4 regions of the Micromonospora sp. NPDC023966 genome follow, and region 2 is predicted to be linked to each of the others. Evidence: riboswitches for the same ligand, from Rfam matches in the RefSeq annotation. Region 2 holds a riboswitch; each other region holds the start of a gene.
The links. Region 2 has a riboswitch for cyclic di-AMP ahead of AB0F68_RS05405 (C39 family peptidase). Riboswitches for the same ligand answer to the same signal wherever they lie in the genome.

Region 1 (4,950 bases), on a different contig from region 2:
GGTCCTCGCCGCGCTCTGGGCGCAGGCCCGCGCGCTGCGGATCGGCCGGCTGCCGGAGCAGCCCGCGTTCGAGGACGAGATCATCGAGCGGCCGGAGTTCCGCGACTTCCTCAAGGCCTGGTGGCCCCGGCTGCACCCGCGTCACGTGCTGGCCTGGCTGGCCCGTCCGGAGCGGCTGCGCCGGTACGCCGGCGGCGTCCTCTCCGGCGCGGAGATCCGGCTGCTGACCGGCGCGTACCGGAGCCTGGACGCCGAGGGGCTGACCATCGCCGACGTGGCGCTGGCGGACGAGCTGGACGCGCTGCTCGGCCGGCCGGTGCAGCGGGCGAAGCCGAAGCGGGACCCGTTCCAGCTGGCCGGCGGCGTCCGCGAGTTGAGCACGCTCGCCGACCGGCAGCGCGCCGCCCGGGCCGCGGCCCGGGAGCGTCCGGAGGACTACCGCGACTACGCCCACGTGGTGGTCGACGAGTCGCAGGACGTCTCGCCGATGCAGTGGCGGATGATCGGCCGGCGCGGCCGGCTGGCCTCCTGGACGGTGGTGGGCGACCCGGCGCAGACGGCCTGGACCGGCGACCCGCAGGAGCTCGCCCGGGCCCGGGACCAGGCGCTGGGCCGGCGCCGCCGGTACCGCTACGAGCTGACCACCAACTACCGCAACTCGGCGGAGATCTTCGCGGTGGCGGCCGCGGAGATCCACCGCGTCCACCCGGATCTCGCGCTGCCCACCGCGGTCCGCTCCACCGGCGTGGCGCCGGTCGAGCTGACCGTGCCCGCCGTCGAACTGCCGGCCGCCACCGCGGCGGCGGCCCGCACGCTGCTGGCCGAGGTCGAGGGCACGGTGGGCGTGATCACGCCGGTGCCACGCCGCGACGAGGTGGCCGGCTGGCTGGGCGACCTCGGTGGCCGGCTCCAGGTGGTGACCAGCCTCCAGGCCAAGGGGATGGAGTACGACGGGGTGGTGCTGGTCGCACCGAGCGAGATCCGGGCCGATCCCGGGTCGGGCGTCCGCACCCTCTACGTGGCGCTCTCCCGGGCCACCCAGCGCCTGACCACGCTCGACCCGGTCGGCTGACGACGGCTCCAGCCGCGGCGTTCACTTGCACATATAGCGATGTGAGCATAGATTGAGCCCGGCCGGTGCGACGGACGAGAGGGTGTGGGCGTGGGCGCAGGTCATGACCACAGCGGCGCGGTGGTCAACGCCGCGCACCGCCACCGGGGTCGACTCTGGGGCGCCTTCGCGCTGCTCACCGCCCTGATGGTGGTCGAGGCGGTGGCCGCGTTCGCCACCGGCTCGCTGGCCCTGCTCTCCGACGCCGGCCACATGTTCACCGACGTCCTCGGCATCGGCATGGCCCTCGCCGCGATCACCGCCACCCGGCACGCGGACACCGACCCGCAGCGCACCTTCGGGCTCTACCGCCTCGAGGTGCTGGCCGCGCTGGCCAACGCGGTGCTGCTCGGCGCCGTGGCCGTCTACGTCCTGGTCGAGGCGGTACGCCGGTTCGGCGAGCCGCCGGAGGTGCTCGCCGGGCCGATGCTCGCCGTGGCGGTGCTCGGCCTGCTCGCCAACATCGCCGCGTTCGCGCTGCTGCGCCCCGGCGCGGAGGAGAGCATCAACCTGCGCGGGGCGTACCTGGAGGTGCTGGGCGACCTGCTCGGCTCGCTCGGGGTGATCGGCGCCGCCGTGGTCATCGCGGTCACCGACTGGTGGTGGGCCGACCCGCTGGTCGCCGTGGCGATCGGGCTGTTCATCCTGCCCCGCACCTGGCGGCTCGGCCGGGCCGCGGTCCGCATCCTGGTGCAGGCCGCCCCGGAACACCTCCAGGTGACCGCGGTGCACGACCGGCTGGCCGCGGTGCCCGGCGTCGCCGAGGTGCACGACCTGCACGTCTGGACGCTCACCTCGGGCATGGAGGTGGCCTCGGCGCACCTCACCATGGCCCCGGGCGCCGAGGTCGGCGAGGTGCTGGCCGCCGCCCGGGCCGCGCTGCACGAGGACTTCTCGATCGACCACGCCACGTTGCAGATCGAACCCGGAGCGTCGCCCGGGGCCTGCGGCGCGGTCGAGTGGTAATTAGGACAATCTTAAATTCAAGTGGCTATTGTACACTTATGCCGGTTTTGACCGGGGCACGTGCTCCCACCAGCGGAGCCGTCCCGGGCCAGCGCCGGTAGGCTCGGTCGCGGCCTCCGCCGGGCGGCGCCCACCGGCGCCTGCGGTGGCCGTCGCCTAATCGCCCGCAGGGCGAGCCGGGGAACCACGTTCGTGGGGTGCATCCGCGTCAGCGGTAGGGATCTTCCGTCCCGAACCCGTCAGCTAACCCGGTCGGCGGTTGACGGAAGGACACGTGAATGCCCCCAGTGGCACCTGTACGACGGACGGTCGCCCGGTTGGCGGCCCTGCTCGTCGCGACGCTCGCCCTCGGCGTCGTGACCGCGCCGGTCTCCCCCGCCTCGGCGGCTCCCCCGACCGGTCTGCTCGCCGCCGCACCCGGCGACGACGAGGGCGGCACGCCGGCGCTGCGCGCCCAACTCGACGCGGCCAGCAAGGGCTGGCTGGAGGCGCGGACCGCGCTGAACCGCTCGGTCACCCGGCAGCAGCAACTCACCGCCCAGCTCAAGACGGTCAACGCCGAGTTGACCGTCCGGGACGCCAAGGTCGGCGAGATCGCCGGGGTGGCGTACCGGGCCGGGCGGATGGGCACGGCCGCGGCGCTGCTCGACAGCAGCAGCCCGCAGGGCTTCATGGACCGCGCCGCGGCGCTGGAGCAGGTGGCCGCGCACGAGGACCGGGCCCTGCGCGACCTGATCGAGACCCGGGACGAGGCCACCCGCACCCAGGATGCGCTCACCGGCGAGATCCAGGAGCAGCGCAAGCAGGTCGCGGTGATGGCCAAGCGCAAGCAGCAGGCCGAGCGCGCCCTGGAGGTGGCGAACAAGCGGGCGTCAAGCAGCGGCGGCGGCAGCGTCCAGGGCACCTCGTCGGCGAACGCCAAGCCGGCCCCGCGCAACGCCGACGGCTCCTGGCCGCCGGAGTCGTGCAGCGTCAACGACCCGACGCCGGCCGACGGCTGCATCACCCCGCGTACGCTGCACGCGCTCCAGCAGGCCAAGGCGGCCGGCTTCACCCGGTACGTCTCCTGCCACCGGCCCAGCGGCTCGGGCGAGCACCCGAAGGGGCGGGCCTGCGACTTCGCCGCGCAGAAGGACGGCTTCGGCGGCGTGGCCACCGGCGGCGACAAGACCTACGGCAACAACCTGGCCGCCTACTTCATCCGCAACGCCGACGCGCTCGCCGTGCTCTACGTGATCTGGTACAAGCAGATCTGGCTGCCCAGCAGCGGCTGGAAGGCGTACAGCGGCGGCAACGGCGACCCGTCCAGCGACCACACCAACCACGTGCACCTGTCGGTGTACTGACCGCTCCGCCCCGGCGACACCCGGCCTACGCCCCACGGCGTACCCCGGGTGTCGCCGGGCGGCCCACGACGCGGCGCCCGCGGCGGCCGAGCATCGGGGGCATGAGTAGACGACTCTCCCCCGCCGGACGCAAGGCCCTGCTCACCCTGCACCTGGTCACCTCGCTGGGCTGGCTCGGCGCCGACCTGGTGCTGCTCAGCCTCGGCGTGGCCGGGCTGCGCGGGGCCGACCCCGACGTGGTCTATCCGGCGGCCGCGCTCCTGGTCACCTGGCTGTTCGCCCCGCTGAGCGTGGTGGTCTGGCTGTTCGGGCTGGCCAGTGCGCTGCTCACCCCGTGGGGACTGCTGCGCTGGCGCTGGGTGCTGGTGAAGTTCGCCGTCACCACGGTGGTGCTCACGCTCGTGCTGCTCCTGCTCACCCCGCGGGTCCGGCACCTCGGTGAGCTGGCCGGGGCGGCCGACGCCCATCTGCGCGTCGACCTGGTGGTCGCGCCGACCGTCTCCAGCACGCTGCTGCTCGTCGTCACGGTGCTGTCCACGTACAAGCCGTGGGGGCGGCTGCGGCCGGCCCGACCGGCGGCCCGGCGACCGGTGCCCGCCGGACGCGCCGGCTGAGTCAGGCCGCCGACCCCTCCAGGGTGGCGCCGAGCCGGCTGGCCAGCCCGAGGTGGGCCGCCCGGGCCTGCCGGAAGGCGTAGCCGAACAGCGGCGCCGGGGCGGAGAGGGTGATCTCCACGTCGATCCGCACCACCCCGTCGGGCTCGTCGCGCAGCCGGGTGTGGTTGCGCACCGTGGTGGCCGGCTGCTGCCGGGCCACGGTGACCACCTCGTCCTCGTTGGCGATCAGCACGTCGGCCTGGTAGGTGACCGGGAAGTGCAGCGGGCCGAGCGCGAGCCGGTCGGTGATCGCGTAACTGGCCAGCGCGCCCGGCCGGGGCGGCAGTTGCCGGACCCGGACGATCAGCGGATGCAGCTCGCCCTGCCGGCTCAGGTCGCCGAGCAGGGCCACCGCGTCCGCCCGGGTGCACCGGGCCTGCACGGTGTAGCTGAAGCTGTCGCTGCTGAGCAAGCGGTACCCCCTCGCCGTCGTGGGTCCGCACGATCGTCCCGTACCGGAGCCGGGCTGGCAACGGGTCGGAAGTCCCAGGCCGCGTGCCGGGCGCGCCGCACCGGACCGGCGAGCCGGCGGAGCACGCGCGGCCCCGGCGCCGTCAGGGCGGCGAGCTGGAGTCGATCAACAGCGGACGCTCAGGCGCCCGGGAGCACCTCGGGGGTGCTGTCGGCGAACCAGGGCTCGGGCGCGCCGAAGAGGCCGAGCAGGCCGGTCACCCAGAGCTGGCGGTGCACGAACCGGCTCGGCTCGGTGACCACCAGCTTGACGCCGCTGACCTCGCAGGTCTGGAAGCCGGCGACCATGGCGCTGATGCCGACCGAGTCGATGAAGGTGACGAGCCGCATGTTGAGCTCGATCCGGGAGGGGCGGCCCTTGGCGAGCACCTCGGCAATCGCTTCCCGCACCTCGTACGCG
Region 2 (4,950 bases):
CTCGCAGCTCACCCACGTCCAGTTGCACCACGGCGACAGCGACAAGGCGCCCAGCGCCAACCCGGTCTCGGCGATCTTCGACAAGATCTTCGTGGCCGGGCCGGCCGCCATCGAGCGGTACGCCCGGGCCGGCGTCGAGATCCCCGCCGAGAAGTTCGTCGTGGTCGGCCGCCCCCAGGTGGAGGCCATCGAGGTACGCCGGGAGCCGACCCCCGGCCTGGCCCACCCGACGGTGCTCTACACCCCCACCTGGACCGGGCACCACGCCGACGCCAACTACTGCTCGCTGCCGGTGGCCGAGACGGTGATCCGCCGGCTGCTCGACCGCGGAGCGACGGTGATCCTGCGGGCGCACCCGTACACGGCGCAGAACCCGGCCTCCGCGCGGCAGCTGGCCCGCCTCACCGAGCTGCTCGCCGCCGACCGGGCGAAGACCGGCCGGGCGCACCTGTGGGGCGCGGCAGCCGGGCGCGAGCTGACCCTCACCGAGTGCGTCAACCGCGCCGACGCGCTGGTCGCGGACGTCTCCGGGGTGATCTCCGACTGGCTCTACTCCGGCAAGCCGTACGCGGTCACCGACATGGGCGTCGACGGGGAGCACTTCGTCGAGCGGTTCCCGCTGGCCGGTTCCGGCTACGTGCTGCGCCGCGACATGTCCAACGTGGACGAGGTGCTCACCGAGCTGCTGGACACCGACCCGAAGGCGGCGGCCCGCTGGGCCACCCGGACCCGCTACCTGGGTGACTTCCCGGCCGATTCGTACGCTGAGGTGTTCCTCGACGCCGCCCGCCGGCAGCTCGCAGCGGACTGGACCGCGCCGGCCCCGCGGGAAGGCTCGCCGCTCTCCCCCACCGCCTGACCGGCGCTCAGAGGTACGGGTCGAGGAGGGCGAGCACCGCCGCCGGGTCCTCGACGTGCGCGTTGTGGCCCAGCCCGGGCAGGGTGGCGACCGGGACGCCCAGCTCCTTGAGGTGCGCGTCGCTCACCATCGGGTCCTGCTCGCCCCGGGCCAGCAGCACCGGGACGTCGGTGGCGGCGAGCAGCGCGGGCAGCCGGGGCTCGCCCACCGCGAAGGCGGCCGGGTCCATGGCCAGCCGCCAGCGGCCGTCCTCGCGGCGCAGCCCCGCCTCCACCACGGGATGGTCGGGGGCGAACAGCCCGGCCAGCCCGAAGACCCGCAGGTAGCGCCGGGCCGCCTCGTCCCGGGTGGCGAACCAGGTCACCGGGCGGGCGGCCAGCTCGCGGGCCTTCTCCAGGTCGGCCGGGGACCAGACGGCCTTGATGCCGAGCCCGACCACCGCGTCGACCGGCAGGCGCCGTGACCGGGCGGCCAGCGCCAGCGCCACCACCCCGCCGAGCGAGTGCCCGAGCAGCACGAGCCGGTCGCGGGGGCCGAGCCGCTCGGCCACCGGGCCGAGCCCTTCGAGCACCCGACGGGCCAGCTCCTCGAAGGAGTACGCGGACAGCGGCGGCGACCAGCCGTGGCCGGCCAGGTCGGGGGCGAGCCAGCGCCCCGCCCAGTGGCGCTCCAGCAGCGGCGCCCACGGCAGCCACACCTCACCGGTGGCGCCCATGCCGTGCAGAAGCAGCAGATGGCGGGTACCCGTCGCGTCGCCCATAGGGCGCAGTGTGCCACCGGACGGACAGCATGCGCGAGAGCGGACAGCCGGCGCGACGACGTCGGGCACCGGCTCGGAGGAGCCGGTGCCCGACGGGAGGGGTTCGATCAGGCGGAGTAGCCGCGGGTGGCCGCCCAGTTCGCCAGGTCGATCGTGGTAATCCAGTACGCCGGCAGCGCCGGGTTCGCCGAGTCGGCGATCCGCACGGTCCGGCCGTCGTTCTTGTAGCCGACCACCGCGATGTAGTGGCCGCCCGGGAACGAGTGCCAGCCGCCGTCGGTGTCGGTGGCGTCCCCGGCCACGTTGACCACCACGCCCCGGCCGTCGGTGATCGCCTCGACCACGTCAGCCTGGAGCTGGTCCATCTCGGCCGGGCTCGCCGAGCCGCCGAACATGTGGGTCCGGTACGGGTTGCCCTTGACCATCTGGTTCAGGCCCCGGGTGGTGTCCTCGGCGGAGTTGGTGCCGCTCTCGGTGGTGCCGAGGGGGCCGGCCATCGCCTCCTGAGTGGTCTCGACGCCGCTCGCGCTGAGCGCGTTCCGCACCGCGGCCGGGCCGCAGTTCCAGTAGGTGGTCTGCGCCTCGTAGTCGTAGTCGAGCACCTTGGTTGACGGCGGCTTCGGCTTGGCCGGGCGGGTGGTGTCCGGGTCGGTGCTGGCCGCCTTGACGGCGGACTTCGCAACCGACGGCGACGCGCTCGGCGAGGCGGACGGCGACGGGACGGCGACCCGGGCCTCACCCCGGGTGGCGACCTCACCGAGCCGGGAGCCCAGCTCGGCGACGGCGGCGGTGTTCTCCCGGACCGGGGCGTCGTCGGTGGCGGCGACGGCGGCGCCGGTGCCGCCGGCCAGCACGAGTGCCACGGCCGAGCCGGCGAGGATCTGGTACGGGCGTTCGGTCACGAGGCGCCGCAGCTGGCGCTTCAGGTGGTGCTTCACGGGTTCTTCCTCCACGGTGCGTGAGCGGCGCACACCGGCCCGACGCGCGGAGGAACTCACGCGCGTTGGCGGGGCGGGTCTGCCGCGGAAAGGGAGCGCCCGGGGGCCGGGCGATCGGGTCGGTTGCCGGGGTCGGTCGCCGTCAGGCGAGCGCCGGCACCGGGATGCCGTGGAGGCGGGGGGACGAGCGGGGGGTGGTGAGCACGGGGAATGGCACTCCTTCCGTGACCGCCGACCGGGTTAGCTGACGGATTCGGGCGGGAAGTACGCCCTACCGCAGGCCGTGGCCCGCGGATTCACCCCGGTGTTGCTGTGGGTCCCCGGTTCGTGGAAGCACGATTAGGCGGGTCGGCGCGGCGTCGCCACTTGCGATCGAAAACCGCTCCGGACGCGCCGACACTACCGGTGGGTACCTCGCCTGCCAAGCGCTCCCACCTGCTTAAACCTCGTGCACCACTACGGATATCGGAACAGTCGGTCACTGACTTCACTCAATGGGACGAGCAGTTACGGCGGCACCGTCCGGCGGAAAGCGGACATCCGGTGGCGACCTGCCCTGGAATTGCGGGGCCAATAGGCCGGCCTGACCTCGATGACCGTTTCCGGCGGACGGGTGACCGGGCTCACGGAATTCGGGTAACGATTCGGCCGAGATCCCGTGGGTGCGAGCCGGATCGGGCCAGGCGTCAGCCGACCCGGGCGGGGCGCCAGCGCGCGCCGGACACGGCGGCCGACCCCTGGACCGGGATCCGCACCGTCGCCGCCTCGTCCCGCCCCTTCACCGGTGCCGCGGCCTCGTCGGCGCGGGCGGGGCGGAGCGCGGCGGTCGCCGCGTACGCCTCGGCGGCCAGGGTGCGGGCCGCCTCGGCGGCCGACTCGGCGTCCCGCCAGGCCCGCCGCTCCCGCTCGGCGGCCGCCGCCCAGCCGGCCCGACGGCCCTCGCGTACCGCCCGGGCCAGGACGATCTCCTGCTCGGCCGGGTGCCGGCGCGGGTCCCACCCGTTGCGGTGGGCCAGCACGTCGGCGAGTTGCCGGGCGGTCAGGTAGCCCCGCCAGTGCGCCGTCATCGCGGCGTGGTGCAGCCAGCGCTCCCGGGCCGCGTACTCGGCCGGCGTGCGCGGGGTGTGCGGCGCGGGCAGGGCGGCGGCGCCGGCGAATCGGCGGGCGGCCGCCTCGGCCTCGTCGTACGCCCGCCAGGCCCGCTCGGCCTCGTCCTGGACGGTCAGCCACTGCTCCCGCCGCCGGCGGGCGGTCTGGGCGGCGCCGGCGGCGGCCACCGCCACCTCGTCGGCGTACCGGAGCAGATCGGCCCGGCGGGCGGCCTCCTCGGCAGCGGGGTCGGGAGCCGGGTCGGACCCGTCGTCCCGTTCCGGGCGGGCGACCAGCACGGCGAGCACCCCGAGGGCGAGCACGAGCAGGGCCGACCAGATCGCGGCGGCCTCGGGGACCTCGGTCAGGAAGTGATAAAGAACGGTCTGCGGCATGGTCGGCACCTCACAGAGAGAACGTGGCGGAGAGGTGTCCGCACGACCCGTGGGAGCGGCGGGGGCGCACCGGGGAAAGGGTGCCGCCGGGCCGCCGACGGGCGGGTGCGGGGGTGAGGTTCGGTGGGTGCGGCGGGCGCGGGCCGATGGCCCACGGGGGCGTCAGCCCGCGGGCGGGGCCCGGGAGCCGACGGTCGCCGGGACCAGCCCGGCCAGAACGAGCGGCCGGTCGGCCGGGCGGGTCATGGCCCGGAGCGCCCCCACCGACCCCAGCCCACCGGCCGACACGGCCGGCCGGTCGACGGCCTCGTCATCCCGGAGGATCCTGGGGGCAGCCTCGACGGCAACGGCCCGGAGGGCCAGGCCATCGACGGAGGCCGCCACGGTAGGTGCCACCGGTGCGGTGGCGGCCCCGCCGATCGGCAGCGTCGCCGCGCCGAACGAGCAGGCGACGAGCACGGCCAGGCTGGCCAGCATCCGGGCGGTCCAGCGCGCCACCCACCACAAGGGACAGGTGAGCGCGATCGGCAGCACGGGTACAAACTACCGCCGATGCCACCACATCGCACCGTCGCCGGGCGTGTCGCACCGCCCCGGAAGCGCGGCACCGGCCAGGGTGGACGAGCCGCCGGGCGCGGGGTGCCGCGAGGTCGGGGCCGGCTCGGCCCGGGTCGCCCCGCTGCGCGAGCGGATCAAGCAGGCCGTCCGCGGCCCGGTCCGTCGACTGCTGAAGCGCTGATCCTCGTACGCCTGTTCGATCGGCGGGGTAGGATCGGCGGGTGTCCGACGTCGCGTACCAGCCCTCGATGCTCGACTTCGCCGAGCAGGGCCCGACGCTGGGTCCGCTCGCCGGCCGGCTCCGTCGGCACGAGCTGAGCCGGGGCGCCTGGGTCGACCACCTGCCCGGCT
Region 3 (4,950 bases), on a different contig from region 2:
GAGAAGGTCAACCTGGTGGGCAGCGGCCCGATCCGCAACATGTACAACCCGTCGGCGCTGGGCGACCCGAACTGCTACTCGAGCAGCATCCCGAGCACCGAGGTGCACGCCGCGGCGGGCCCGGGCAACCACTGGTTCTACCTGCTGGCCAACGGCAGCAGCCCGACCAACGGCCAGCCCGCCAGCTCCACCTGCAACGGCAGCAGCGTGACCGGCCTGGGCATCCAGAAGGCCATGAAGATCATGTACAACGCGATGCTGCTGAAGACCTCGTCCTCCTCGTACCTGAAGTACCGCGTCTGGACGCTGCAGGCGGCGAAGAACCTCTACCCGACCAGCTGCACCGAGTTCAACGCGGTCAAGGCCGCCTGGAACGCGATCAGCGTGCCGGCGCAGACCGGTGAGGCGACCTGCACGGGCAGCACCCCGACGCCGACCGCCACGACCACCCCGCCGTCGGGCAGCTGCACCGGCCAGAAGCTGGCCAACCCCGGCTTCGAGTCCGGCAACGTGAACTGGACCGCCAGCTCGGGCGTTATCACGAACGACACCGCCCAGGCGGCCCACGGCGGCTCGTACAAGGCGTGGCTCGACGGCTACGGCACGACGCACACCGACACCCTCAGCCAGTCGGTGTCCATCCCGGCCGGCTGCCGGGCGACGTTGAGCTTCTGGCTGCACATTGACAGCGCGGAGTCGACCACGACCACCGCCTACGACAAGCTGACCGTGAAGGCGGGCAGCACCACCCTGGCCACCTACTCCAACCTCAACAAGGCCACCGGCTACGTGCAGCGGTCCTTCGACATCTCGTCGCTGGCCGGCACCACCGCCACCATCTCGTTCAGCGGCGTGGAGGACAGCTCCCTGCAGACCTCCTTCGTCGTCGACGACACCGCGGTCACGCTGAGCTGACCACACCGGAGCGGCCGGCCGTCGTCCTCCCGACGGCCGGCCGCTTCGTCGTCTCCGCCGTAGCTGGGAGCGGGTCCGGGAACTGCGGATCCGCGCGGCGTCAGGCCGGGCGGGAACCGGCGCCGTCGCGGCGGATCCGGGCCGCGACGCCCTCCATCGCCCGGCTGAACCGCTCCATGTCCCGGGCGGACTGCTCCGGCAGGCCGCCGAGCCGCGCGGCGAGGGCGTCCACGTCGGCCTGGGCCGAGGCGCTGACCCGGGCGTCCAGCTCGGTGAGGGCGGCGTTCACGGCCGCCACCACGTGCCCGCAGACGGTCTCCAGGGGCTCCCCGGCCAACCCCGGGTCGACGGTGACGGACTCCAGCCGGCCACCCTGGACGGCGACGGCACGGACCCGGCCGCCGGCCGCGGCGCCCTCGGCCCGGAGCAGCTCGGCCGGCGCGCCGTCGGTGTGCTCGGCGGCCCGGGACCGCATCGCGGACAGTGCCTGTTGCGTCCTGGTCAGCAGCTCGTCGAGGCTCGCGGCCGCGGAGAACGGGTCGTTGGTCATATCCGCGCTTTCTTCACGTCTTTCCGAGCACCGTGACGATAGCAACCGGCCCCGACGCAACCGAACGCCCGGCCGGGAACCCCGGCCGGGCGTTCGTGGTGCGGTGGGGTCTCAGCGCAGGCGCAGCCGCTGACCCGGGAAGATCAGGCCGGGGTCGCCGCCGACCACGCCCTTGTTGCGCTCGTAGAGAGCGTGCCAACCGCCGGCGACGTTCTTCGCGTCGGCGATCTCGGAGAGGGTGTCCCCGGGCTGGACCAGGTAGCTGCCGGCGCCGCCGGTGCTGGGCGCGCTGCGCCGCTCGCTGCGGGTGGCCGGCCGGTCGCCGCGCGACGACCGCTCCGTGGTGGCCTTCTTCGTGGACCTCGTCGAGCCCGAGTCCTTGCTGGCGTACTTCTTGGTGGAGCCGCCCTTCTTGCCGCAGACCGGCCAGGCGCCGATGCCCTGCCCGTCGAGGACCTTCTCGGCGATGGCGATCTGCTCGCTGCGGCTGGCCAGGTCGGCCCGGCTGGCGTACTTCTGGCCGCCGTAGCCGTTCCAGGTGCTGCGGGAGAACTGGAGCCCGCCGTAGTAGCCGTTGCCGGTGTTGATGTGCCAGTTGCCGCCGGACTCGCACTGTGCGACGGCGTCCCAGTTCACGGCGGCGGCGCTGGCCGGAGCGGCCGGGCCGAGCAGGGCGGCCGCGCCGGTGGCGGCGCCGACGACGAGTGCGCCGACGGCGGTGCGTCGCTGAGCGGTCCGTCGATGACGGGCGACGTATTCAGTTGCCATGTGGGTTTCCTCCACGCCGACGAGGTGAGCTGTCGGGTTCGGGCCGAGGAGCCCGGCCGCCGGAGGCGGCTTCACCCCGAGGTGTCGTGCACCGAGGAACGTGTGGGTCCCCCGCTCCCGCCCGAGGTCCAGGTACCGCCGGGCCGGCGGCGGGATTAGGCGTTACCGGCCCGTGGTGTCCGCGATCGCGAACGGATACGACGTTAGGAAGGGTTTCCGCCCATCGCCCACCTCTTGTGAAGTTCTTCACCCGGCCGAGCGAAGGTCCCTCCGTCCGAGTTGCGCACCGTCCGAAGGTGCCTTATGAGTCGCGGCTCAGTAGGTCAGGCCGTAGCCCTGCGGGAAGAGCGGGACCTGCCCGTCGCCGGCGTTGATGGGCTGCTGGCTGACCGAGTTCATCCAGGTCATGGGCAGTTTCCCGGTCGGCGCGTACCCCCCGAAGAGGACGTCGGCCACGCCGCCGCCCTCGGTGCCGGGGAGCCAGGCGGCCAGCAGCGCGTCCCATCGGGGCAGCTCGGCCGAGATGTCCATCGGCCGGCCGGAGACCAGCACCACGATCACCGGCACGCCCGCGTTCCGCAGGGTCGCGATGGTCCGCAGGTCGTCCCGGTCCAGGCTCATGCTGCCGGTGCGGTCGCCCTGGCCCTCGGCGTACGGTGTCTCGCCGACCACGGCGATCGCGGCCCGGTAGGTGCCGTCGATGCCGGTGCCGCGCTGGTTGTAGGTGACCGTCGTGGTCGGACCCACCGTGGCCCGGATGCCCTGCAGGATGGTGGTGCCGGGGGTGATCGCGCCCGACGAGCCCTGCCAGGAGATCGTCCAGCCGCCGCTGGCGTTGCCGATGTTGTCGGCGCTCTTGCCGGCCACGAAGATCTTGTTGTTGTCCCGGGCCAACGGCAGGACGCCGGCGTTGTTCTTCAGCAGCACCTGTGACTGGCGGACGGCCTGCCGGGCCAGGGCCCGGTGCGCGGCGTTGCCCACCGTCGGGGTCCAGCTCCGGTCGGTGTACGGCCGCTCGAAGAGGCCCAGCTCGAACTTCTTGGTGAGGATGCGCCGGTTGGCGTCGTCGATCCGGCTCATCGGCACGTGGTCGTTCTGCACCTCGGCGCGCAGCGTGCTGAGGAAGGTCTTCCAGGCCGTGGGGACCATCACCATGTCGATGCCGGCGTTGATCGCCGTGCTGACCTCGGCCGCGGTGAAGCCGGCGGCGCCGTCGATCTGGTCGATGCCGTTCCAGTCGGAGACGACGAACCCGGAGAAACCCAGCTCTCCCTTGAGGACCGTGGTGATCAGGTACTGGTGGCCGTGCAGCTTCATGCCGTTCCAGCTGCTGTAGGAGATCATCACCGAGCCGACCCCGCGCTGCACGGCCGCCTGGAACGGGGGCAGGTGAATGGCCCGCAGTTCGGCCTCGCTGAGCTGGGTGTTTCCCTGGTCGTCGCCGCCGGTGGTGCCGCCGTCGCCAATGTAGTGCTTGGCGGTGGCGAGCACCGAGGTGGTTCCGCCGAGGCTGCTGCCCTGCAGGCCGGTGATCAGAGTGGACAGGTTCGACGGCAGGTCCGGAGTCTCGCCGAACGATTCGTAGGTGCGGCCCCACCGGTCGTTGCGGGCGACGCAGAGGCAGGGCGCGAAGTTCCAGTCCACCCCGGTGCCGGTGATCTCCTCGGCGACGGCCTGGCCGATCTGCTGCACCAGCGCCGGGTCGCGGGTCGCGCCGAGGCCGATGTTGTGCGGGAAGATCGTCGCCCCGTACACGTTGTTGTGCCCGTGCACGGCGTCGACGCCGTAGATCATCGGGATGCCGAGCGGGGTGGCGAGAGCCGCGCGCTGGAAGCCGTCGTACATGTCGGCCCAGGACGCGGCGGTGTTGGGCGTGGGCGCGGAGCCGCCGCCGGAGAGGACCGAGCCGAGCCGGTACGTGGTGAGGTCGCTCGCGGTGACCGAGCCGCGCTCGGCCTGCGTCATCTGGCCGAGCTTCTCGTCCAGGGTCATCCGGGCGAGCAGGTCGGCGACGCGGGTGGCGACGGGCAGCGTCGGGTCCTGGTAGGGCAGGCCGGCCGCGGTGGCCGGCGCGGGCACGGCCAGGGCGGTGACGGCGACGAGCAGGAGGGCAAGACCGAGGGGACAGTGGCGGCGGTGGTGACGGATCACGGGTCGCTCCTTCCCGGAGGAACGCTGAGGCCGTTCACCGGCACCCTATGCCCGCGGGCATCGACTGTGAACAATCCTTGCCGGTTCCGGAACCGCCCGGCGGGCCGGCGCCGGGCCGGACTACCGTGGGCAGGGTTCGCGCAAGATCGGCAGGAGGCGGCGGGACGGCATGACCGACTACGGACACGAGCTGGCCTTCGGCGGCTTCGTCACACCCACCGCCGGCCGGTTCGAGCAGGTGGTGGCCCTGGCCAAGCTCTGCGATCAGGTCAACCTGGACCTGGTCACCTTTCAGGACCACCCCTACCAGCCGGGTTTCCTGGACACCTGGACGCTGATGTCCTACCTGGCCGCGGCGACCAGTCGCATCCGGTTGGCCGGCAATGTGCTGAACCTGCCCCTGCGCCAACCGGTGGTGCTGGCCCGGAGCGTCGCCAGCCTGGACCTGCTCAGCGGCGGCCGGGTGGAGCTGGGCCTCGGCGCCGGCGCGTTCTGGGAGGCGATCGAGGCGGTCGGCGGGCGACGGCTCAGCGCCGGGCAGGCGGTGGACGCCCTCGACGAGGCGA
Region 4 (4,950 bases), on a different contig from region 2:
TGGTACGGGATGTAGGACGGGTAGGCCGCCTGCTCCGGGTAGGCCCGCCCGTACACTGGGATGGTGGCCTTGCCGGGCTTGGGGGTCACCACGAAGCCCGCCGCCCACTTGGCCGTGGGCGCCGAGGCCGGATTGTAGAACCAGGCCTTCTGGCCGAGGTACCAGATCGCCGTCCAGTCACCCTGCACGTCCGCCAGCGCATACGTCTGGCCGGCGGAGGCGCGGGCGCCGTGATCGGAGATGTACATGGTGTTCGGCGTGCCGTTCGGCCGCAGCCCAGGGTCGTTGACCAGCGGGGCGGTCGCGCTCGGCGCGGTGCGCAGGATGACCGAGGACGAGCCGCGCAGCGGGCAGGGCTCAGCCGGGGGCACCGGGCCCGGTGGCAACGGGGGCTGCTGGTTGCAGCCGTAGAAGGCCGGCTTGTTCGCCGCGTAGTCCGGGTCGATGGTGACCAGGCCGGTGTTCGGCGTTCCGGTGGACTTGAGCGGCGCCTTCAGCAGATCGAAGTAGTGCGACCAGTCCCAGTACGGGCCCGGGTCCCAGTGCATGTCATCGACCAATCCGGCGGTGGTCCCGGGGACGTTGTCGTGGCCGAGGATGTGCTGCCGGTCCAGCGGGATCTGGAACTTCAGCGCCAGGTGGCGGACCAGCTTGGCCGAGGCCCGGTACATCGCCTCGGTGTACCAGGTGCCGCGCCCGGCGAAGCCCTCGTGCTCGATGCCGATGGACTTGGCGTTGACGTACCAGTTGCCGGCGTGCCAGCCGACGTCCTTGGCCTTGATGTGCTGGGCGATATACCCGTCCACCGAGCGCAGCGTGTAGTGCCAGCCCAGGTAGGTCACGTCCTGGACCTGGCCCACGCTGGGGCCGAAGTAGCCCTCGGTGTCGTGGATGACGATGTACTCGAGCTTCTGCTGTGCCGGCCGGTTGCCGATGTCGTGGTTGCCGTAGTCCCAGGTCTGGGTCTTAGGGATGTAGTACTCCCCGTACGGTGCGGGGATCCACTCGCAGGCGAGCCGCACCGGGCACTCCAGGCCGTCCGGCCGCTCGGCGCGGCGCAGCCCCAGCTTGTGCAGCCCGGACTGGTCCGGCGTCACCGCGGTGGCGGCCAGGGTCACCCGCTGGCCGTCGTCGGTGGTCCGGGCCGCGCCGAGGCCGAGCTGGTCGTAGACCTCGTCGGCGAAGGCCGCCGCCGCGTCCTCGGTGTCCGCGCCGGAGTAGCGGGCCACCGCGCCGTACCAGGCCGCCGGGTCGCTGCCGGCGCCGACCGGCGCACCCAGCTCCTTCTGGTACGAGGCAAGCAGCGCCGCCCCGCCCCGGATGTTCGCGGCCGCGTCGGTCCGCAACGTCTCCTCGGTGAGGCCGGTGAGCGCCGCGGCGGCGTCGAGCGTCTGCAGGGACGCCTGCGGCAGCACGTCATCCGCCGGTGCGGCCGCGATGGCCGGGTCGAGGGTGAGCGGGCGCGAGTCGTCGCCCCGCGGGTCCTCGTTCTCGTCCACGTGGCCGCTGGCCGGGGTCGCGAGGACCTGCTGGGCATCGGTGAGGTGCATCGGGCCGTAGCCGCCGCTGGTGCTCGGCTGGCCCGGGTGGGTGTCCCAGCGCGACTCCAGGTACGACACGCCGAGCAGGACGCTCTGCGGCACGCCGTACTCCGCCGCAGCGGCGGCGTACTGCTCCTGACGGTCGGTGGTGGGTTGGGCGGTGAGCGGTTCGGCGGCCACCGGGCCGGTCGCCACCAGGGCCGTGGCCGCCGCGACGGCGGCTGCCAGCAGCATCCGTCTGCCCGACGGCGGGGGTGAGAGGTGCATCGAACCTCCAGACAGGGATGGGGGTCACTGCGTCCTCACCCTCGCCCCACCCACCCTCCGGGTCAATACCTTTCCAGCAGGTAATCTCGCATGAAGAAAACCTTCATCCACGATCGGGGCGACATACGGAGTGTCACGGCGTCTCGGGTTGCGGATCGGTAACGGCCATCTCTACTCTGGTCAATCGTCGGCCGACTGTTTCACCGACCAACCCGGGTGGTGACGGTCCGACACCGCCGAGTCGCCTTCGGGCGAGCCGGGGACCCAGGTAACTGGGGTGAATCCGCAGCCACTGCGGTAGGGCGGCTCCCTTCCCGCCCGAACCCGTCAGCTAACTCGGTAGGCGGGCACGAAGAAGGAGTACGGAAGCCCGGTGGCACACCATGCCCCGCGGCCACCGTCAAGCCGGTCGGTCGACCGGTCGACGGCTGTGCCGCGTTCCCGCTGGTCCCGCTTCACCACCGCCCTCGCCGCCCTGGCCGGCACCGCCGTCGTCCTGACCGGCGGCGCCACGGCGGCCCATGCCGAACCGTCGGTCACCGAGATCGAGCGCCAGATCGACCAGGACTGGAACAAGCTCGAACCGATCATCGAACAGGTCAACGCCACCCGCGAGCAGCTCGCCGTCAAGCGCAAGCAGGCCGCCGCGCTCGGCAAGCAGATCGCCCCGCTCCAGGCCCGGGTGGACGCCGCCCTCGGTCAGGTGGGCGGGCTCGCCGCCGACGCCTACAAGGGCGACAACAACCTCTCCACCGTCAACGCGCTGCTGGGCAGCCGGTCGCCGAGCGAGCTGGTGGACGGCCTCGCACTGCTCGACCGCTTCGCGAACCGCCAGCAGGAGCAGGTGCGGACCGTCGCCGAGCTGCGCGACCAGTTGGCCGCCAAGAAGCGGCCGCTGGACGAGATGATCAGCGACCTGGCCCGTACCGAGGCCCAGCTCGCGGCGAAGAAGAAGCAGATCGACGCCGAGATCGTCAAGCTCCAGAAGCTCCGTCTCAAGGTCTACGGCAACGGCGGCGGCGGTCCGCTGCGCCCCGCGCCCTGTCCCGCCGGCTACCCCGGTGGTCCGGCCGGCGTCGCGGTCAAGTTCGCCTGCGCCCAGATTGGCAAGATCTATGTCTGGGGCGCCGCCGGCCCCGACCACTACGACTGCTCCGGGCTCACCATGGCGGCCTGGGCCAAGGCCGGCGTCTCGCTGCCGCACAACGCCCGGCAGCAGCACGACGTGACCAGGCGGGTGAGCCGGAGCGAGCTGCGCGCCGGTGACCTCGTCTTCTACTACAGCGACCTGCACCACGTCGGCATGTACGTCGGTGACGGCTGGGTGGTGCACGCCTCCCAGTCCGGCAAGCCGATCACGATGAAACGCGTCGACGACGGCCAGATCAACAGCTACGGCCGCCCGGGCTGACCGGTCCGCAGGGGCTCCCGCGTCGCGGGGGCCCCTGCGCCGTCACGGCGTCCGGCTCCGTCAGCGGGTCGGCCAGGTGCGCCAGTTCTGCCAGGACCGGCTCGGGGTCGGTCCGCGCTGCCCCTGGTAGCGGGACCCGTAGACCGCCGAGCCGTACGGGTGCTCGGCCGGCGAGGAGAGCCGGAAGATGCAGAGCTGGCCGATCTTCATGCCCGGCCAGAGGGTGATCGGCAGGTTCGCCACGTTGGACAGCTCCAGCGTGACGTGACCGGAGAAACCCGGGTCGATGAAACCGGCCGTGGAGTGGGTGAGCAGGCCGAGCCGGCCCAGGCTGGACTTGCCCTCCAGGCGCCCGGCGAGCTGGTCGCCCAGCGAGATCACCTCGAGCGTGGACGCGAGCACGAACTCGCCGGGGTGCAGCACGAACGGCTGGCCCTCGGGCACCTCCACCATCGAGGTGAGGTCGTCCTGCTGCACGGCCGGGTCGATGTGCGTGTAGAGATGGTTGTTGAAGACCCGGAACAGCCGGTCCAGACGTACGTCGATGCTGGACGGTTGCACCAGCGTGGGCTCGAAGGGCTCCAGCGCGAGCGTGCCCGCCTTGATCTCGGAGACCAGGTCGCGGTCGGAGAGCAGCATCGGAACACCATAGCGACCGGTACGGGTGACCTGCGTGTCGGACTACATCTTCGTACACCTGTTCGATAGAATGTCCGCATGGCTTCCTGGTCCGAATTCGCCGCCGACGAGCCCCGACTCGCCGACGAGATCCGCCTCCTGTTGCAGCAGTACGGGCCGGGTTTCGGCTACCTCGCCACGGTCCGCGCCGACGGCGGCCCGCGAGTGCACCCGGTCTCCCCGGTCATCACCGACGACGGACTCTGGTGCTTCGTCATCGACTCGCCCAAGCGTCGCGACCTCGAACGCGACGGCCGCTACGCGCTGCACTCCTTCCCGCCGGAGGAGAGCGACGACGAGGCCTACGTGGCCGGCCGGGCCCACCCGGTGACCGATCCGGCGACCGTGGCGCGGGTGGCCCGGATCGGCCGGGCCGCGCCCCAGGGCGACTGGCGGCTGTTCGAGTTCACCGTCGACGTGGCGATGCTGACCCGGCGCGACCAGGTGGTTCGCCCCGCCGGCGGCCGGCCGGAGGTGCGGGTCTGGCTCGACCCGCGGGCGACCGCCCCGGTCCGACATGACCCCCTGGCCTCGGAAGGCCGGCGTGGCCGGCACGGCTTCGACACCCGCCGCCCCGCGGCCTAGCCCTACTCAAAAAGCTGGTGCCGGTCCCGTCCGAGGACGGAACCGGCACCAGCTTGTGGTGCGCGACGGTCAGGCCGCGCGGTAGGCGTTCCACGCGGTCAGCATGCGGCTCGCCTGACCAGGGGTGAACTGGTACATGCACGAGTCGTAGGTGTAGTCCATGAAGTTGGTGATCGGGTCCAGGCCCGCCGTGGTGCAGGTGTCCCGGCCCGTCGGGCACTCGAAGGCCGGCGAGCCCTCGGCCGGGGTGTCGGAGACGCTGTCACCCGAGCCGGAGCAGCCACCCTGGAAGGTGTGGTAGAGGTTCAGCCAGTGGCCGATCTCGTGGGTGCCGGTGTCGCCCTGGTTGTAGTTGGTCGCGGTGCCGCCCGGCAGCGACTCGCTCAGCGCGACCACACCGTCCATGCTGTTCAGCTTGCGCTGCGGAAAGGTGGCCCAGCCGAGCAGGTCGTCGCTCAGCTCGCCCAG

Region 1: another riboswitch for cyclic di-AMP. It lies ahead of AB0F68_RS21985 (hypothetical protein); the one in region 2 lies ahead of AB0F68_RS05405 (C39 family peptidase).
Region 3: another riboswitch for cyclic di-AMP. It lies ahead of AB0F68_RS24970 (transglycosylase family protein); the one in region 2 lies ahead of AB0F68_RS05405 (C39 family peptidase).
Region 4: another riboswitch for cyclic di-AMP. It lies ahead of AB0F68_RS01530 (NlpC/P60 family protein); the one in region 2 lies ahead of AB0F68_RS05405 (C39 family peptidase).

What each region holds. Positions count from the first base shown of each region.
Region 1 is NZ_JBEZZJ010000017.1:90,931-95,880, reverse strand. It holds gene AB0F68_RS21995 (AAA family ATPase) at 1-1,072, shown strand, start outside; gene AB0F68_RS21990 (cation diffusion facilitator family transporter) at 1,163-2,077, shown strand; cyclic di-AMP (ydaO/yuaA leader) riboswitch at 2,221-2,351, shown strand; gene AB0F68_RS21985 (hypothetical protein) at 2,356-3,423, shown strand; gene AB0F68_RS21980 (hypothetical protein) at 3,525-4,037, shown strand; gene AB0F68_RS21975 (SRPBCC family protein) at 4,039-4,491, opposite strand; gene AB0F68_RS21970 (STAS domain-containing protein) at 4,671-4,950, opposite strand, start outside.
Region 2 is NZ_JBEZZJ010000002.1:279,874-284,823, forward strand. It holds gene AB0F68_RS05395 (CDP-glycerol glycerophosphotransferase family protein) at 1-859, shown strand, start outside; gene AB0F68_RS05400 (alpha/beta fold hydrolase) at 867-1,619, opposite strand; gene AB0F68_RS05405 (C39 family peptidase) at 1,727-2,557, opposite strand; cyclic di-AMP (ydaO/yuaA leader) riboswitch at 2,772-2,913, opposite strand; gene AB0F68_RS05410 (hypothetical protein) at 3,244-4,041, opposite strand; gene AB0F68_RS05415 (hypothetical protein) at 4,204-4,575, opposite strand; gene AB0F68_RS05420 (hypothetical protein) at 4,622-4,780, shown strand; gene AB0F68_RS05425 (alpha-ketoglutarate-dependent dioxygenase AlkB) at 4,821-4,950, shown strand, end outside.
Region 3 is NZ_JBEZZJ010000023.1:80,041-84,990, forward strand. It holds gene AB0F68_RS24960 (M4 family metallopeptidase) at 1-915, shown strand, start outside; gene AB0F68_RS24965 (YbaB/EbfC family nucleoid-associated protein) at 1,016-1,465, opposite strand; gene AB0F68_RS24970 (transglycosylase family protein) at 1,577-2,233, opposite strand; cyclic di-AMP (ydaO/yuaA leader) riboswitch at 2,233-2,405, opposite strand; gene AB0F68_RS24975 (glycoside hydrolase family 3 N-terminal domain-containing protein) at 2,549-4,384, opposite strand; gene AB0F68_RS24980 (LLM class flavin-dependent oxidoreductase) at 4,554-4,950, shown strand, end outside.
Region 4 is NZ_JBEZZJ010000001.1:325,954-330,903, forward strand. It holds gene AB0F68_RS01525 (peptidoglycan recognition family protein) at 1-1,808, opposite strand, end outside; cyclic di-AMP (ydaO/yuaA leader) riboswitch at 2,033-2,170, shown strand; gene AB0F68_RS01530 (NlpC/P60 family protein) at 2,239-3,219, shown strand; gene dcd (dCTP deaminase) at 3,280-3,858, opposite strand; gene AB0F68_RS01540 (pyridoxamine 5'-phosphate oxidase family protein) at 3,937-4,482, shown strand; partial or broken gene AB0F68_RS01545 (zinc metalloprotease) at 4,552-4,950, opposite strand, start outside.